DNA from 2 places in the Paenibacillus salivarius genome. Region 2 is predicted to be linked to the other one. Evidence: riboswitches for the same ligand, from Rfam matches in the RefSeq annotation. Region 2 holds a riboswitch; the other holds the start of a gene.
What was found. A riboswitch is a leader RNA that binds a small molecule or an ion and turns the genes downstream of it on or off. The one in region 2 is predicted to bind S-adenosylmethionine.
Positions count from the first base shown of each region.

Region 1: it holds a riboswitch for S-adenosylmethionine, as region 2 does, so the genes downstream of both, ACSFXJ_RS21055 (methionine ABC transporter ATP-binding protein) here and metA (homoserine O-acetyltransferase MetA) in region 2, are expected to answer to the same signal.

Region 1 covers NZ_CP195592.1:4,541,790-4,551,383, forward strand. The annotation lists gene ACSFXJ_RS21005 (bifunctional transcriptional activator/DNA repair enzyme AdaA) at 1-460, shown strand, start outside; gene ACSFXJ_RS21010 (methylated-DNA--[protein]-cysteine S-methyltransferase) at 444-923, shown strand; gene ACSFXJ_RS21015 (HesB/IscA family protein) at 985-1,341, opposite strand; gene mqnE (aminofutalosine synthase MqnE) at 1,602-2,708, shown strand; gene ACSFXJ_RS21025 (NAD(P)/FAD-dependent oxidoreductase) at 2,757-3,824, shown strand; gene ACSFXJ_RS21030 (YuzB family protein) at 3,831-4,073, opposite strand; gene ACSFXJ_RS21035 (NifU family protein) at 4,156-4,401, shown strand; gene ACSFXJ_RS21040 (SDR family oxidoreductase) at 4,475-5,251, opposite strand; gene ACSFXJ_RS21045 (MetQ/NlpA family ABC transporter substrate-binding protein) at 5,385-6,251, opposite strand; gene ACSFXJ_RS21050 (methionine ABC transporter permease) at 6,327-6,995, opposite strand; gene ACSFXJ_RS21055 (methionine ABC transporter ATP-binding protein) at 6,995-8,020, opposite strand; SAM riboswitch class I at 8,120-8,285, opposite strand; gene ACSFXJ_RS21060 (Cthe_2314 family HEPN domain-containing protein) at 8,419-9,129, opposite strand; gene ACSFXJ_RS21065 (COX15/CtaA family protein) at 9,193-9,594, opposite strand, start outside.
Region 2 covers NZ_CP195592.1:3,990,897-4,000,490, forward strand. The annotation lists gene ACSFXJ_RS18445 (putative sporulation protein YtxC) at 109-1,020, opposite strand; gene mqnC (cyclic dehypoxanthinyl futalosine synthase) at 1,141-2,277, opposite strand; gene ACSFXJ_RS18455 (trans-sulfuration enzyme family protein) at 2,684-3,850, opposite strand; gene ACSFXJ_RS18460 (aminotransferase class I/II-fold pyridoxal phosphate-dependent enzyme) at 3,847-5,031, opposite strand; gene metA (homoserine O-acetyltransferase MetA) at 5,049-5,984, opposite strand; SAM riboswitch class I at 6,070-6,190, opposite strand; gene corA (magnesium/cobalt transporter CorA) at 6,603-7,538, shown strand; gene ACSFXJ_RS18475 (HRDC domain-containing protein) at 7,665-8,675, opposite strand; gene ACSFXJ_RS18480 (DUF3055 domain-containing protein) at 8,879-9,181, shown strand; gene modB (molybdate ABC transporter permease subunit) at 9,589-9,594, opposite strand, start outside.

The DNA.
Region 1 (9,594 bases), 550 kb from region 2:
CAGATCGAGAAAGCCCAAAAAAATAAACGTCGAGTTTTACCATGACATGAAGGAAGCCGAAAAAGCGGGATATCGCCCTTGCAAAAGGTGCCGGCCGGAAGTGGAGCTTTCCCCGCATATTGAAGTTGTCCGAAATACCGTTACGTTTCTGATCAATCACTATAAACAAAATTTAATATTAAAAGATATTGCTTATGAGGTAGGTTTAAGTCCGTTTTATTTGGAGCGCTTGTTTAAACAAGAAACATCCGAGACTCCGCATTCTTATTTGGAAAAGATACGCATCGATAAAGCCGCCCACCTCCTGCAACGCACAAACCTGACAAACCTTGAAATTTGCTATGAGGTCGGCTTTCGGAGCCCGTCCAATTTTTATAAAGCGTTTCGGAGTTTGAAAAACTGCTCGCCTAATGAATATCGCAAGGAAATTCGGAGGTCCTCTTATGACAACAATATATAAATCACACTATGTATCACCGATAGGCGTCATCGAAATTTTCGGTACCCGGGAAGCCGTCCGTTCGATCATGTTTTCCGAGTCGAATCAAACAGAGAACTTATCGCAAGCGGAAGTCCCTTCGGTTTTAAGCGAATGCCGGAGCCAGCTTGACGATTATTTTAAGGGCCATCGCCGGGAGTTTACGTTTCCCTATCAATTTGAAGGAACCGAATTTCAAAAAACGGTATGGAACGCCCTGACGAAAATACCTTACGCCCAAACAGGCTCGTACAAGGATATAGCCGTCTCCATCGGAAACGAAAAAGCGATCCGGGCCGTAGGGAGCGCCAACGGAAAAAACAAGTTAAGCATCGTCGTGCCTTGCCACCGCATCATCGGTTCAAACGGCCAACTAACCGGTTATGCCGGAGGCTTGTGGAGAAAGGAATGGCTGCTGCAGCACGAAAAAACTCATTTCAACTAAAAAAAAACTTCTGAAATTGTGCTTGTACTCTGCACAATCTCAGAAGGCGTTTTTGTATGACTCAGTCGCAAACCTCCGGACGCCCTTCCTCGTCCCGCATGCGGAACGATTGGCCGCAGCCGCAGGAAGCGATGGCGTTCGGGTTATGGATCGTGAAGCCCCCGGACATCCCCGACTCCTGAAAGTCGATTTCAAGGCCGTTCAGATAACGGACGCTTTCCTTGGCGATGACCACCTTGATTCCTTGAATGTCCATGTAAACATCCTCTTCGCTCTCTTGGTCGTCAAGCCCCATGCTATATGAAAAACCGCTGCATCCCCCTGGATTCACGCCAAGCCGCAGAAACATGTTTCCGGTTTCTTCCCCTGCAATCATATCCTTAATCCGATTAGCGGCACTCTCCGAGATTTCGATCATTTCTAGCCCTCCTTATCTTAAGTCCGGCCTTCCTACGCTTTGCGGAAAAGCCGACTTTTTGAACATTTCATTATACCAAAAGTATACTCCACATCGCCGGCATCCTCAAGCAACTGTGATTTTGTTGACAGCTTTTTCCGCACTGAACCCCTTTACGCTTGTTGTCCCTTTTCAAAACCGGGTTTATAATAGGTAAGTGATTTAATATGCCCAAGGATGGATCCTCATAGGATCATCTTAAAGGAAACGGAGGTATCGTCATGTTCACTGCTGTAACCCCGAACACCGATCAAAGAATGGCTGAAATTGTGGAAAAAGTCAGACGAGGCGAACGGTTGACCCTTGAGGACGGGGTATACTTATATAAGAGCGACGATTTGTTGACCATCGGTCAGTTAGCGAATGAGGTCAATTTGCGAAAGAACGGCAAAAAGGTTTATTTTATCGAAAATATGAGCCTTTATTTTACGAATGTATGCGAATCGCATTGCGCCTTCTGCAGCTTCCGTAAGGATCAAGGCGAAGACGGCTCTTATACGTTGACCGGCGAAGAAATGATTGCGCACGTGGAGAAGCACATTACCCCTGGGGTACGCGAGTTCCATATCGTGGGCGGGCACAACCAGCATGTGCCGTTCCAGTATTATGTTGATTCCTTGAAAGCTCTGAATGAACGGTTCCCGGATATTACGCTTAAAGCGTATACCGCTGCGGAAATCGAATTTTTTACGCGCATCAGCGGGCTGAGCACGAAGGAAGTATTGACGGAGCTGCAAAAAGCCGGACTCAAAACGTTGACCGGCGGCGGCGCGGAAATTTTGTCCGACCAGTACCGCGAAAAAATGAAAGTCGAAAAAGCGAACGTCGACCAGTACCTGGATGTGCACCGCACCGCGCATCAGCTGGGGATGAAGACGCATACCACGATGCTATACGGCTCGATCGAGTCCCATGAGGACCGGATCCGGCACATGATCCAAATCCGCGAGCTGCAGGACGAAACCGGCGGATTCATGGTATTCATCCCATTGTCCATGCAGCCGCGCAACAAAAATGCGGGCATCATGCGGCGCAACTCGGCCTATGAAGACCTGAAGACCATCGCGATCAGCCGCCTCATGCTGGACAATATTCAACATATCAAGGCGTACTTTATCAATATCGGGGCTCAGTTGACCCAAGTCGCGCTTTCCTTCGGCGCTTCCGACGTGCACGGCACGATCGTGAACGAGCGGATCAGTCACGCGGCCGGAGCCCTTACTCCGGACGGCCTTACCCGCAAAGAGCTCGTATGGCTCGTGAAAGGAGCCGGGCGCATTCCGGTTGAACGCGATACCTTCTACAACGAGATTGAGGTTTACGAATAACGCTTAGCGGACGAGACAAAACGCCGCGGCAGAAGGGAAACGATCCAGATGAAGCAATTCGTTATTCTCGGTGGAGGTTACGGCGGGACCACCATCATCCATGAGCTGTTCAAAGGCCAGATTCCTGAAGATGTGCAAATTACGCTCGTGGACCGCCTTCCGTTCCAAAGCTTGAAGACCGAATACTATGCGCTTGCGGCCGGCACGGCATCCGATTATGAACTCCGCGTGCCGTTTCCCCACTACTCGGAAATCAACAAAAGATATGGCGAGGCGGTTTCCGTGGATCTGGAAAGCCGGCGGATTTATTTTGCCGATGAGGCCCAGCCGCCTTTGGAATACGATCAGCTGGTTATCGCTTTGGGGTGCACTGACAACTATCACGGCATCCCGGGGGCGGAGGAGTTTTCCTGCAGCATTCAATCCTTCCCGGCCGTACGGGAAACCTATATGAAACTGAACAACGCCAAGCCACACAGCAAAATCAATATCGTTGGAGGCGGGCTCAGCGGAGTCGAGATTGCCGCCGAATTGCGGGAAAGCCGACCGGATCTGAACATCACGCTGATCGACCGCGGCTCCCGGGTTCTGTCCGCTTTTCCTCCAAAGGTATCCACCTATGTGACGAAATGGTTCCATGAACACGATGTACAGACGCTCTCCCATATTTCGATCCAGTCCCTGGAGGAAGGCGTCATTCATCATGAGAACGGAGACATCCTGTCCGACGTGACCGTGTGGACGGCAGGCATCAAGCCGGTGGAAATCGTTCAAAAGCTGAATGTCGCCAAGGATCGTCAGGGACGAGTGCTGCTGAACGAGTATCATCAAATCCCGGATTACCCGGACGTGTTCGTTTGCGGGGACTGTGCCAGCCTTCCCTTCGCTCCAAGCGCGCAGGCGGCCGAAGGACAAGGGCATCAAATCGCGCACATCGTGATGGCGCAATGGAAAGGCGAGACGCCGAAGCTTCAGCCGATCCGGTTAAAGGGAACGCTTGGTTCCCTCGGCAAAAAAGCCGGCTTCGGCCTGATGGGCAAAACCCAGGTCACCGGCCGCGTGCCTCGGCTGCTTAAAAGCGGCGTGCTCTGGATGTCCAAGCATCATCTTGGATAATAGCCGTTATTCATCGATCATCCTGATCTCTTCCATCATTGCCAGTATTCGTTCATACAGTCCTTCGGCGGTTTCGGCCTCGACCGTTTCGCCGTTGACCAAAGCGTACGGGGACATATAGCAAAGGCCGCATCCCGTAAGACAGCCGTACTCGATGACTTCGCAGTCATGCTGTTCTTTCAGCCGGTTCAGCACCGTATCCGTGCCGAAGCCGGCATTGTTCGCACAAAATTCGATGATCGGCTTCAAAATGGTGCCCTCCCTTGATGAAGCATTTAAATTTGAAGCTTTTTGTAATATAATATATAGGAAAGGAAAGGAGTTGAAAACAATGAGCGAAAACGTACAAGATAAATTGTATGACGAAGTGCTGGAGGTTCTGGACAAACTCCGCCCCTTCCTGCAACGTGACGGCGGCGACGTCGAGCTGGTTGACGTGGAGGACGGGATCGTCAAATTGAAATTGATGGGTGCCTGCGGCAGCTGCCCAAGCTCCACCATCACCCTCAAAGCAGGTATCGAACGCGCGCTGTTTGAAGAAGTGGAAGGCGTTCAGGAAGTCGTACAAGTATTTTAATGATAAAATAAATACGGCCCCCCGGGTTTCCGGTCGGGCCGTGTTTTTTTGTATTTGGAGCAATTCAAAAAAATTAATTTCCCGGTTTGATCCAAGGACGGATCGGGTCCAGACCGCCGGAAATGTCCATAATATTGCCCGTGATAAAATCGGAATCCGGATGGCACAGAAATGAAATGACGCGCGCGATATCCTCTCCGCTGCCGGGCCGGCCAAGCGGCGTTTCCCCGTCGGACAGCCCGCGGGCTTCCTCGATCGTAATTTCCTTGTTCCGGCCGCGGATATCTCCGGGGCAGACCATATTGACGGTGATGCCGAAAGAGGCTTCCTCGACCGCAAGCGTTTTAGTAAAGGAAACTAGCCCTGTCTTGGCGGCGGCATAAACGGCGCGATGCGGCCAAGCGCGGGATTCCGAGGCATGACCAAAACCGAAATGCACGATCCGTCCCCATTTTTTCGCTCGCATATCCGGTAGAACCAGATGATCCAGCAGCATCGTGCCGACCAGATTGCCGTCGATCATAGCGAGAATTTCCTTCTGGCTGTAATCGGCGAACAATCGGCGCTCCCTGATGAACGGCCCCGCATTATTCACCAGGATATCGACCGTACCAAGCGTCCCGCGTACCTGATCCACCAGCAACTCGATGTCCTCACGCCGGGAAACATCGGCCTGAACGGCGATACAGCGAACCCCGATCCGTTCGATCTCTGCCTGAAGAGCGCGGGCCTCCGGCTCGCTATGTACGTAATTCAGCGCGATATGGCAGCCTTGCTCCGCCAACGTCAGCGCGGTTCTCTTGCCCAAACCTTTGGCGCTTCCCGTAATCAGGGCGACTTTTCCCACCAACGTCTTTCTCCTCCTCGCGAGTGCTTCTATGTATAAAGTATAAAAGATTTAAAGCTTTCCTACAAACCGGCGGACACAAAAAATCCCGCTGCGGGAAAGCAGCGGGATCGGTAATAACAATGGATTCCATTCATTAGAACGCAGGAACCAATGCACCTTTATAAGTGTCTTCGATAAACTTTCTAACATCCTCGGAAGTGAGCGCCTTGGCCAGCTTCTGAATCGCTTCGGAATCTTTGTTGTCCGGACGGGCAACGAGCAGGTTCGTGTACGGCGAATCCTTGTCTTCGATGAACAAGGCGTCGGTCGTCGGATTCAAATCGGCTTTGATCGCATAGTTCGTATTGATGATGGCAAGATCGACTTCTTCAAGCTGGCGCGGCAGCATCGCGGCATCGGCTTCGATGAATTTCAGGTTTTTCGGATTTTCCGTAATGTCCTTTTGCGTAGCCAGAATGCCGGCTTCCGGATTCAGCTTGATCAAACCTTGCTTCTCAAGCAGCAGCAAAGCGCGGCCGCCGTTACTTGGATCGTTCGGAATGGCGATTTTCGCGCCGTCCGCGATTTCATCCGCGGATTTCAGCTTTTTGGAATATGCGCCCATCGGCTCAACATGCACGCCAACGACGGATACAAGGTCAAAATTGTTTTGCGTGTTTTGCTCGTCAAGATATGGCTGATGCTGGAAGTAGTTCGCATCCAGTTGTTTTTCGAATACTTGAACGTTCGGTTGTACATAGTCGGTGAATACTTTAACTTCGAGCTCCACGCCTTCTTCTTTCAGCTTAGGCGCGATAAATTCAAGGATTTCCGAATGAGGCTCCGTTGCACCGACGACCAGTTTAACCGGTTCGGCGGAAGTTTCCTTGTTCCCCGCGTTGTTCTCCGCAGCCGGCGTATTTCCGGCGGCCGAGTTGTCGTTTGCCTTGTTGTTGCTGCCGCAAGCCGCAAGCACCAAAACCAAAGCCAGCGTCAACAACGAAAGTGTCCATTTTTTCATAACAGTATGCCCTCCCAATAATATTTTTTTTAAAATAAGGACGTGAATCTCAGAAGCTCTATATATAGTAATTCCTTATTTCCGCGTAAAATAAATTACCAATCGGTCGCCCAGCATTTGCAGCGCCTGCACCAGGATGACCATGAAGATGACGGATACGATCATCACTTCCGATTCGTAACGGTAGTATCCGTAACGGATCGCCAAGTCGCCGAGTCCGCCGCCTCCGACCATTCCCGACATCGCCGTGTAGGATACGAGCGTTACCGCCGTAATCGTCATCGCAGCGATCAATCCGGGCAGCGATTCCGGCAGGAGCACCTTGCGGATGACCTGAAACGAAGTGGCGCCCATCGCATGCGATGCCTCGATCACCCCGCGGTCCACCTCGCGCAAGGCCGTTTCCACCAAGCGGGCGAAAAACGGAGCAGCCCCGATCACGAGCGGCGGGATCGTTCCCTCCACCCCGGAGGAAACGCCCATGATCGCCCGTGTTACGGGAATCAAGGCGACGACCAGAATAATGAACGGCACGGAACGGATGATATTGACGATCAGCGACAGAACCCGGTATACCCAACCGAGAACCGCCGAGTTCGACCGGGAAAAGGTGTAAAGCAGGACGCCGAGCGGCAGGCCGATCACAAACGTCAACAGGGTTGAATAACCCATCATTTGCAGCGTATCCGTCGTGGCTGTCCCCATTTCGGACCAGTCGATTTTGGAAAAATCCAAGTCGCCCATTAACCGATCACCTCCACATCAAGATCCCTTTCCTTAAGCAATTTGAGCGTGCGCTCGACCATCTCGTCTTCTCCTTCAAACGACACCGTGAGCTTGCCGTACGGCATGTCCTTAATCGTCGAAATCGTTCCTTGCAAAATGGCGAAATTGACTCCGGTTTCCCTGACGACCTGGGACAATACCGATTCGTACGTCTTGGCTCCGAGGAACGTAATTTTCACCAGCTTGGACCAGGCCGGATGAGGAACCGATGCCGCCAACTTCAAGCCTTCTTCCCCGGCCTCCATCGTTGCATCCCGGTTGATGAACTCCTTTGTGACCGCATGTTTCGGTTTCAGGAAAACCTCGGTAACGGGTCCTTCTTCCACGATGCCGCCTGCATGAATGACGGCGACCCGGTCACAAATGCTCTGAATGACGTGCATTTCATGCGTGATCAGCATGATCGTCAGGTTAAACCTCCGGTTAATATCAAGAAGCAGCTTCAATATGGAATCGGTCGTTTGCGGGTCAAGCGCCGAGGTCGCTTCGTCGCAAAGCAGCACGTCCGGATCACTGGCCAAAGCGCGCGCAATGCCGACGCGCTGTTTTTGTCCGCCGGAAAGCTGGGACGGATATTTATTCCGGTGTTCCTCCAGACCGACCAGGGTCAGCAGCTCATCCACCTTTTTTTGAATCTCGGCTTTCGGCGTACCGCTTAGCGTCAGCGGAAAGGCGACATTGTCGAATACGGTGGCCGATGACAGCAAATTAAAATGCTGAAAGATCATGCCGATCTTGCGGCGCTGCTGTTGAAGCTCGCGCTTGCCCAGTTTCGTCAGTTCGACGCCTCCGACCCAAACCTCCCCTTCCGTCGGGCGTTCCAGCAAATTGATGCAACGGATCAGCGTGCTTTTGCCTGCCCCGGAATGACCGATTACCCCAAAGATTTCCCCTTTGTTCACCTTCAAATTCAATCCGGATAACGCGGTGGTCGTCTTTTTTTTGCTGCCGTATATTTTAGTGAGCCGTTTCAGTTCGATCACAACGGTCAGCCTCCTACTCTACAAATTTCGAGAAATTTCGCAAAAACCAAAAAGAGAGCCCGCAGATTCGGAGGGCTCTCTTTACGTAAAGACAATGCCATCTCATCTGCCAAAACCGGGATATATTATTATACCACGCGGTTTTGAAGGAATTAGCACCATGACACTCGTTCCCGCCGTCATCCGGATAATTCCGGCCTGTACCAGGATTCGAATCGGTTGCTGGGCTTCATCGGGCCTTTCCCTCCGCCTCTCTCGATAAGAAAAATATAAAGTTATGTTCAAAAATCCGACGTTTTGAACTTGAAAGTAATATGATAAACGTTATGGAATATTTCAGAAACTATTTTAGAGTATAGAAGCTTTAGGCCCTTTTGTCAAAGGAAAAAATACGCAATCTACAATCCTTTTCTCCAGCGCTGATTCGTATATTCGAAAACCGTCTTTAGCGTTTCGCACACCATCTTAAATCCTTGCTCCAGGTCGCGCAAGTGCTGGTCGAGATCCTCCAGCTCGATCTTTCCCTGCAACGTCTGCTGGCGCTGCCAAAGGTCGTCTTTCATTTCCGAGTTCATGTAATGGATTTCCGTATTCCGGCGCCGTCTTAACACGCCCAAAGCCTCTTTATGCTCCTCCTTGATCCGGGTCAACCGGTCGCCCAGGTCCAGATGCACCTTCATGTACCGGAATTGCCGGAGAACGGTAAAGTAAGAAAAATGCGCCTTGACCTTCGACGTTTTGAGATCAAAAAGCTCGTTCAGCACCGTTCCCAATTTATCCAGCGTCGAAAATACTCGAATGAATCCGTCTTTATAAAAAAATACATACCTGGCATAATCCCCGCGCTCCGCCGGATCCATGTCATCCACAAATCCGTGCACAACCTTTTTACGAAAAAAGCCGGCGGCGTGCAAACATTGCTCCAGCTCGTCCAGGGAGGAGATCAAGCCGAGCGTCCAAATTTCCAGCTTCCGCAAATCGCGCGTCGGATCCTGGCTGTTCTCCGTCTCCTTCTGCAAGAGCTTCGTTGTACGGATCATCGCATCGATGGCCTCTCCGAGCAATCCTTCATTTTGCCTTGGCGGTTCGCCGAGCAGGCTTCGCAGCATGTTGTTTCCTCCACTTCCCTCTGAAAAATGCGCTTCCTTAACCCTTCCCGAAACCGCCGGCCCTCATTCTTCAATGATGGACGAAGCTTTAGGCGTGTTCGGCAAGCCTTCGTTTGTTCTGCTCAACTGCCACGTTCTGACCGACAAATAACTAAGCACGCCGAACAGGGCCGCCAATACGATGATATGAGCAAGCGAGGTGAACAGGTATACCTCGTAATTGGTCAACGTGAATACGATGCTTGCCCCCGTCAGTACCTGGACGATTACAAGGACGGTGGCGGCTACGCCCAAACTGCGGATTTCCCGGTTGCCCGGGTGCTTTCGATAGGCGAAGTGGCCGACGGTCGCAACCACGATGAGCAGCAAGGCCGCCCCCACCCGGTGAGTGAAGGCGATGCCGACTCCGCCCGAGAGTTCGGGTATCAGGTCCCCGTTGCAAAGCGGCCAGCCCGAACAGCCTCC
Region 2 (9,594 bases):
TTGGCTCGTGTCTTTGTCGACGCTTTTAAAGAATGTTCAAACAAGCTTCAAAAGAACTTTTCGTTCTTTGAGTATTATATAGCGGCGGATAATGCCCGTCAAGCAACCTTAAATCCCTTGGTCCTTGCGCCGCTGTTCCATATGGAACGGATGGCAGTGAGGACAGTGAAGGCAAAGCTGTACCCGTTCTCCGAATATCCGGCGGATCGTGGAAATGATCAGCGACTCGGGTTGGCGGGTATGAATCAAAATCCGGCAAGGGGATAACGAAATCAGCGTGCTGACGACCCTGTCCTCCAGCTCCATTTCCTGGTCCGCCATTTGGGCTACCACGCCGCCCGGAACGGTCGCGTTTATTTTCGTGAACTGTTCGTTCAAGACGCTGAAGTCCTGTTCCCCCTTATGCATCAGATGTACGAGCGGGGTGAGCGGTTCCTGAAACTTCACGAAGGACTGCAGCAGGCGGATAAATTGTTCGTATTGCTGATCTAGCAAATATTCCTCCATGGCCGTATCGATTTCTTCGCGAAGCTGGTTTCGGTATTCCTGCAGCCGGAAGCGGATAAATCCGTCCAGATCCAGGTAGGAATTGGTCTGCAAAAATTGCGCAAGCTTGGCTTGAATCCCTTTCATTCTGCGTTCCCGGGCCGATCGGACGTCCCTGTCGGTACCGGAAAGCAAGCCGCAAACGCACTCTTCAACGGCCTGTTTTTCCTCATCGGATGAAAAAGGGTACTCCTTGCCCGCCAATTCCATGGCGATCTCCTCTTCCCGCACCTCCACGATATATCGGGCGATGCCCGCGGCAAGCTCTGATCCGGCACGGTCAAGGAGCTCTTTCCGCTTCGTCTGCCCGGTGCTTGAAACCGTCAGCATCATGACCTTCCCGTCCGGTGAATAACGAAGATCCGTCCGGGCGGCTCCCCTATGTACATCGCTTCCGGCTCCGTAAATATAAGCAAGGAACTGCTGTCCCGAGTGTTCGGCTTTCAGGTTCATCCTAAGCGAAAAAAAATCCATAAGCCCACCCCTTTCGTTTCCAAAAGTATATGGTGCGAAGGAAACGGATATACGGAGGCGGGCCATGGAAAGATAGCCAGGTTTGCCAATCCGGGCTGGAGAATTTTTCGCCGGATAAACTTAGTTTTGCATAATAAAGTCGCGTTCTACTTTCGAATCCTCATGGAAAACGCGCAAAATATCATATTTCGTATTGCGCTGAGCAGGCGTTTTTCCCGCCGAGCGAATAATGGACAGGATCGACTCGATATTCACCTTATGCGTGGCGCCGGCGGACGAAACGACATTCTCCTCGATCATCGTGCTGCCGAAATCGTTGCAGCCGTATTGCAGGGACAACCGTCCGACCTCCGGTCCCATCGTCACCCAGGACGATTGCAGGTTCTTGATGTTGTCCAGTACGATCCGGCTGATCGCCACCGTTTTCAGATAAGACTCCGGCGTTTGGCGCTCCACCTTCAAATTGGTGTTGTCCGGCTGGAACGTCCATGGAATGAATGCGAGAAATCCTTCCGACGGATAGCCGTTCTGCAGGCATTCATCCTGAGCTTCGCGGACGCGGAGCAGGTGAAGGGCACGCTCTTCCATCGATTCGCCGAATCCGATGACCATGGTTGCCGTCGTGTTCATGCCGATCCGGTGCGCCGTCTGCATGACATCCATCCAGTCGCGCCAGGAGCCTTTTGCACGGCTGATTTTCCGGCGCGTGCGGTCGTCAAGGATTTCGGCGCCGCCGCCCGGAAGCGAGTCCAGGCCGGCCGCATGAATTTCGCGTACCACCTGCTCCAAAGTCAGGCCGTCCGATACTTCCACCATCTTCATAATCTCGGCCGGAGAAAAAGAGTGCATCGTAATATCCGGGAATCTCTCTTTGATGGCTTTCAGCAGGTTTGTATAGTAGCTGAACGGAAGATTCGGGTTTGTACCGCCCTGCATCAAAATTTCGGTACCGCCGACATCGATCGTTTCCTGGATTTTTTGAAAAATTACTTCGTCGGGAAGCACATAGCCTTCCTCCGAACCGGGACGGCGGTAAAACGCGCAAAACCGGCAGTACACATCGCACACATTCGTATAGTTGACATTCCGTCCGATGACGAACGTCGTAATCGGTTCCGGATGCTTTCGTTCCATCAAAATATTCGCCGTATGGCCGATTTTTTCCACCTCATCGGATTCAAACAAAGCGATCGTATCTTCAAGATCGAGACGCCCCCCTTGCAGCGCCTTTTCCAAAATTGCGTCTATTGCAGTCATATTCGCTGCCTCCTCGTACCCCATGGAATAAGATTATAAAAGAATTAACTTCCAAAAAGTTCAATAAGATCATCCTATCACAATCGCCTGCAGAAAATAACCCCTAACCGGCAGACCGACGCGCGTTTTCTCCCGCCAACGCAAGCTAACGGAACTAAGCACCTTTAATCGAACGAAAACGGGCGATTCTTAAAATCTAACGGAACGGGAGGACCCTATTTGTGATTATACGCCGGTTTTCATCTTGAATACCGTTCAATAAAAGTTTCTCGTTCCGTTAAGCCTAACGAAAAGATCCTTCCCAGAGAATTAGCGGCCATAGCTTCCGTTAACAGGCAAACCTGTTAACAAAAAGAGCCAGGAGAGTTAAATCTCCTGGCTCGCCAAAACATTTATGTTTGATGTATTACAGCCCCGCAAACGCCTGCTCCAGGTCGGCAATCAGATCGTCCACATCTTCAAGGCCGACGGAGAAGCGCAGCAAGCCGTCGGTAATCCCGCGCTCGTGACGGACCTCCTGCGGCATGGATGCATGAGACATCATGGCCGGATACGAAAGAATGCTCTCGACCGCGCCGAGACTGACGGCGACAAGCGGAAGCTTCACTTTGCTCAGCACCTGCTTGGCGCGTTCGCCCGAACCGACGTCGAACGAAACGACCGCCCCGTATCCGCCGGGGGACTGGCGTTCATGGATTTCGCGCCCCGGATGTTCCGGAAGGCCGGGATAAAAGACGGCTGCAATATCTTCGCGGCGGCTAAGCCAATCGGCAAGCTTGCGAGCGCTGATTTCGCTCTGCGCCATCCGGGCTCCAAGCGTCTTCATCCCCCGCATCAAGAGCCAGGAATCCTGGGCTCCGAGCACCGTCCCCAGCCCGTTTTGCACATATTTCAATTGATCGGCAAGCGTTTTGTTCCGGGCGACCGCGAGACCCGCCAGCACGTCGCTATGCCCGCAAAGAAACTTGGTGGCGCTGTGCAGGACGATATCGACGCCAAGTTCAATCGGCCGCTGATAGTATGGCGTCATAAACGTATTGTCCACGATGCTGAGCAAGTTATTTTCACGAGCCCATCCGGCGATCAAGGCGATATCGGTAATTTTCAAAGTCGGATTGGACGGCGTTTCCATGTACACGGCTTTCGTGTTCGGCTTAAGGGCACTTTTAACCGCTTCGAAATCCGTCATGTCGACAAACGTAGCCTCGATGTTCAACCGGCTTAAAATATTCGTCAGCAGCCGATAGGTTCCCCCATATACGTCCTCGGTCACGATCAGATGATCGCCCGCGGAAAAAAGCATGAAGGTCGTGGAGATCGCCGCCATGCCGCTGGCAAACGCAAATCCCCGCTCTCCGCCCTCCAAAACCGCGATATAATCCTCAAGGGCTTGCCGGGTCGGATTTCCGGAACGGCTGTAATCATACACCGGCGGATTGAAAATATCGTGATGATGAAAAGTCGATGCCTGGTAAATCGGGACGCTGGAAGCCCCTGTCGCTTCATCCACTTCCGCTCCGAAATGGATCAGCTTCGTTTCAAACTTCGGTTTCTTCTCCCCTTGATCGCTCATTCGTTTTGTCCTCCTTCAACTTCAAGCCGCGCAGCCTCGAGCGCCTGCCCCAAATCCCGAATCAAATCGTCGGGGTGTTCGATACCGACCGAAAACCGGAGCAACCGGTCGTCCACGCCAACCGCTTCCCGGATTTCCACCGGAATGTCGGCATGGGTTTGCACCGCCGGATAGGTCATGAGCGACTCCACGCCGCCAAGGCTTTCCGCAAAAGCGATCAGTTCCAGGTTGCGAAGCACGGGCTCGACATAACGGGCATCCGTCACCTTAAATGCAAAAATCCCCGTATTCCCGCTGGCTTGCTTCTTCTGAATCTCATGACCCGGATGATCCGAGAGCCCCGGGTGGTATACTTCAGCAATTTGCGGATGCTTCAGCAAATACTCCGCCACGGCCAGCGCATTGCTCTCATGGCGCTCCATGCGAAGTGCCAGAGTCTTCATCCCGCGCATAAGCTGATAGGAGTCGGAAGGGCTGAGCACCGCGCCGATCGAATTGTGCAGAAAGGCTATTTCCTTGGATAATTCCTCGCCTTTCGTCACGATCAAGCCGGCAAGCACATCGTTATGTCCGCCTAAATACTTTGTCGCGCTATGTACGACAATGTCCGCCCCAAGCTCAAGCGGCCGTTGAAAATAAGGCGTAAGCAGCGTATTGTCGACAACGGTCAACAGCTGATGGCGCTTCGCCCAACAGCTTACCGCTTCAAGATCCGTAATCATCATCAGCGGGTTGGTCGGCGTTTCGATGAATACCGCCTTCGTATTCGGCTTGAGGACCGATTCCAGGGCGTCCAGGTCGTTCGTGTCCACGTAGGATGCACTGATGCCGAAACGGGATAATATCCGTTCAAGCAGCCGGTAGGTTCCCCCGTATAAATCAAGCGAAACGATCAGATGATCGCCTTGGGAAAACAGGCTGAATACCGTTTGCAGCGCGGCCATCCCGGAACTACACGCAAAGCCTGCATCGCCGCTTTCCAGCTTTGCGGACGCTTCTTCAAGCACTGTCCGGGTCGGGCTCTTCGTGCGGGCGTAGTCAAACCCCGTACTTTGCCCGAGTCTCGGATGGCGAAACGCCGTCGCCTGATAAATCGGATAGTTTACCGCACCGGTGACCGGTTCCTCCACGGATCCGATTTGCGCTAGTCTACTTTCCATATGCCATTTGTTTTCTGCCATGATTAATATCCTCCAATCTAAATCTCGTATATAAATTCGGCCATTTGATCGATGTCAAACGGGGTTTCCTGATACACATAGTAGTTCAGCCAATTGGAGAATAATAAATTGGCATGGGCTCTCCATGTCGACACCGGCGTTTTCGACGGATCATCATTCGGGTAGTAATGCAATGGGATTTCGATTTCAAGCCCTTTGGCGACGTCCCGGTCGTATTCCCATTTCAGGGAGCACGGATCGTACTCGGAGTGTCCGCTCACGAAGATTTGCTTGCCGTCCCGGGAAGCGACGAGATAAATGCCCGCTTCGTCGGATTCCGCCAAAATTTCAAGCTCCGGTACCCGCTCTATATCTTCCCTGACGACATCCGTATGTCGCGAATGCGGCACTTGGAAAGCTTCATCGAACCCGCGAAGCAGCTTGACATGCGGACTGTTGACCTTATGCCAAAATACGCCGAAGCATTTTTTCTCAAGAGGAACCTTGCGAACCCCGTAATGATAGTAAAGTCCCGCTTGAGAAGCCCAACAGATGTGCATGGTTGAGGTGACATGGGTTTTGCTCCATTCGAAAATTTCTTTGAGCTCTTCCCAGTAATTGACCTCTTCGAAATCAAGCTGCTCGACCGGGGCTCCCGTTACGATCATCCCATCAAACCGGCGTCCTTTGATTTCGTCGAAGGTTTTGTAGAACATTTCAAGATGTTCAGCCGAGGTGTTTTTCGACTTATGGGATCTTGGATGGAGCAGTACGATTTCAACCTGAAGCGGAGTGTTCCCGAGCAGGCGCAAGATTTGGGTTTCGGTCGTCTCCTTGGTCGGCATCAAGTTAAGAATGGCAATCCGCAATGGGCGGATGTCCTGATGATAGGCTCTGCTTTCGTCCATGACGAAAATGTTTTCGCTTGACAATACTTCTATCGCCGGCAAATGATCCGGTACTTTAATCGGCATCATCATCACTCCTTCAACGTCTGGTAGTATGAAAAAAAGACCTTACTCTAAAGAGAAAGGTCATCATTTATTCCTGAATGCGCCTCTCTCATCTCTCAGAAGCCGTGTCGCTTAACTTTACGGCTCTGCAAGAATTAGCACCGTGCGAAGTATCGCCGGTTGCCGGGTATCATCGGGCTAGTCCCTCCACCTACTCTTGATAAGAAAATCGTCTCGATATGCGGTTGTGATGATTCAAATTTAAGTTGCTGATTTCCATTATACATGAAATCACCGTTTTAACAAGCCATACGTCAGAAGTTCGTCCACATGATTTTTGGTTGAAACATTTTGTGCCCCGGCGTTATACTAGACAAGTGTTTAATGAAGAAATTTGTCTAAAAAGAGGTGATCCGAGAATGGAAGGCGACCCGAGTCCGCAGAGCATCAACCAGAAACAAGAACAGCATAGGAAACCGATCAGCAGGCGTCCGGGCGGACATAAGCAGGGACGCTTTCTTTTCCCGGTGTTTGAATAAAACGCCTTATTCGGCGTCTTTCGCCTCTGATCCCTTTCCCGTGCCGTGAAGGCAATGAAGCATAACCGGCTTTAACCGGCCGGAAAGGGGAGTGAACCGTATGAAAATCCGTCATGTCGTCTCCGGTGTTTTTTCGCCGGTGGAAGACGTTGAAACGACAACAACAGCACCCGAGCAAGGTTTTTATTGGATCGACGCCGGTGTCGAGGATCTCGAGCTGCTGCAGCCGCTGTTCTCGCTGCATGATCTTGCGGTGGAGGACTGTCTTTCCGAGGATGAACAGCGTCCTAAAATCGAAACATATGACAATCATTATTTTATCGTAGTCAACAGCATCCGTTATGACGACGAAGAAATCTTTCTTCGCGCGCTGAACGTTTTTTTGGGACGGCATTATATCATTACAGTGACCAAGCAAAAAATCAACGAGCTTCGCGCCGTTAAACCGATCCTCTGGGAGCAGGAAGTCAGTGAACCGGACCGGTTCCTTTACTATCTTATCGACCTGGTGGTGGACAATTATTTTACCGTCGGCGACCGGATCGAGGCGAAAATCGAGAAGCTGGAAGAAGATATACTCATTCATACCAAACGATCGCATCTGAATGAGATTATCGGGCTGCGAAGCGAAATTTTGTGGCTCAAAAAAGTGCTCGGCCCACAAAGAGAAGTCATCAATATTTTAAACAAAAAGGATCTGCGCCTGATCGACGATCAACTGCAGAAGTACTTCAGCGACATCTATGAGAATGCGGTAAAAATATCCGAAAACTTCGATACCTTCCGCGAATTGGTCGGAAACTTGCGAGAAGCGTATCAAGCGTCCATCGCCAACCGTGCCAATGAAATCATGCGCGTGTTTACGGCGATTACGACGATTTTTATCCCGCTGACCCTGATAACCGGCATTTATGGGATGAACTTTGACCATATGCCGGAGCTGCATTGGAAATACAGCTATTATGTCGTACTCGGCGTTATGATCGCACTCGGTGCAGGTATGTACTATTTGTTCCGGAAGCGGGACTGGATTTAGAACGTGTTGCAAAATAAAACGCTGGCTCTTCTTTCGAATCCGCACCGCGATTCAAGGGAGACCAGCGTTTTTTTTCTTATATTTTTCGTTTCTAGTTCGACTTAAAGTCCGTGCTCAAAAGTCTTTCTATACCGCTTTCGGCGCGTTTTCCTTATGGCGTCTGTAAGAGATGCGCAGCAAACGCAAACGTTCATATAGCTGGTCAAGACCTCCTTCTTCGATCGCTTCCTGGTCGAAAACGCGCTGCAGCACCGGCTTCAGCAAGCTGTCGCCCAATTCGTCAAACGCTTGCCATACCGAGGTTTGCTGCTGAACCGGCATCGCTTGAAGCTCGGTTTGAATCAGCGCTTCGGTCGTATAACCGTCCTTTTCAAGCTGCTCGAGCAATTCAACGGCTTCTCTGCGGTCCAGACCGGTCCGCGTACAGATGCCGTCCAGGTTCGCTCCCTGGGCCAGCGCTTCCAGCGTCATCCGGCGGGCGCTGAATTTCTCCATTTCCATTCTGAACTTGACTTCCTTTTGTTTATAAAACCAGGAACGGAGCTCCTCCGCATCGATGACATCCCCTACCCAGTCGAGCGGAAAACCGCCGGGCCGGTCAACCGCGTGCGGTTGGGTCATTTCCAGCAAATCCGCCCCGTATTCCGCCGCCTTCGCTTCCCCGACCCCCGGGAGCTGAAGCAGTTCTTCGGTCGTCACAGGCCGGAACACGCTGATGAGCCGCAGCAGCCGGTTATTGGCAATCAAGTAAGGCGGTTTGCGATCGGTTGCCGCCCGTTTCCGCCGCCAAGCGCAAAGCTCGTTGTAAAGTCCTTCATTCTCATGCAATTCGCTATAGCAATACAGCTTCTGCGCGGCCATCCCCCGTCCGTGAAACTCCTCCCTCTCATCCCATATCCCTTCGATCACCGGACGATAGCCTTCGCCAAGCTTGACGACCAATCGGTGGCGGTACACATGCAGCATTTCCGACCATGACCCGCCTTCGTACCAAATGGTCTCCTGTTCCTCTGCCCCGCTCAATTCGTTCCAACCCATCCGCCAGACGCCGTCCTCTTCGCCGATCCAGACGCGGGCACCTCCGGTTATTGCACCTTCTTCTTTCTTTTCCAGGCTGTTCAAAAATACGATTCGCATTCTCTAACCTCCTTCTACACTGTCAGCAACGACAAAAAAAGCACCCCTCCTGAATTCATCAAGAGAGGTGCTTCCCCTATTCGTATACTGTTATTCCTAATCATACCATTTTTTTCCGACGCTGTCAATCGGGTCTCGTTCCAGACGCATCATTTTTCCGTTATAATGACAGAAGACACTTAGCATTTTGGGAGGGCTTCATGATGAGCGAACAAAACAAGGACCTTGATTTTCTATCCGACAGCACGGAAAGCACTTCAACCCGATTCGTCACGTTTATCGGACATAGTCTCAAACGATTCGATCTTGCCGTAACCACGACCAACCGTTTCTACGGGAAAAAGCTCGTCACCGATCTCCAAAACGGAAAAACCGCTATTTTGGGTACCGACGACTTGGAGGAAGAAGGATATCTCGAGCATGTTTACGGACTGTCTGAAGAGGAAGGCAACGAGCTCCGCACTTTCCTGTACCAGGTCGTCGGCGATGCCTATTTTACGGACTAGCTGATTTTGTCCAAAAAACCTAACGGAACTGGAAGACGCTATGAGCACGAAAAATCACGTTCCACCAAATCTAACGGAACTGGGAGCCTTTATTTGCTTTAATAGCACAGGGATTTCATCGAAATTCGTCAAATAAGAGCTTCTGGTTCCGTTAGACTTGAAAAAAGACGAAAAAAGGCGCAAGAGCGGCTGTGTGTTCCGTTAGCTGTCCGCGCGGGGGGTGTACGGTTTGAAGCGCCTTACTGGGATGTGGAATACGCATGTTTCGAAGCGGGTTTGTTCTGTTTGAGCAGTCCAGGGGGATTCGCAGCATTCAAAACGGACACGCACGAGTTCGTACGCGTCCGCTCGGTCCCCACTTTTCCGTAACGGTGCGGCATATCGCAAACCAGGAACACCGGAATCATTCATTC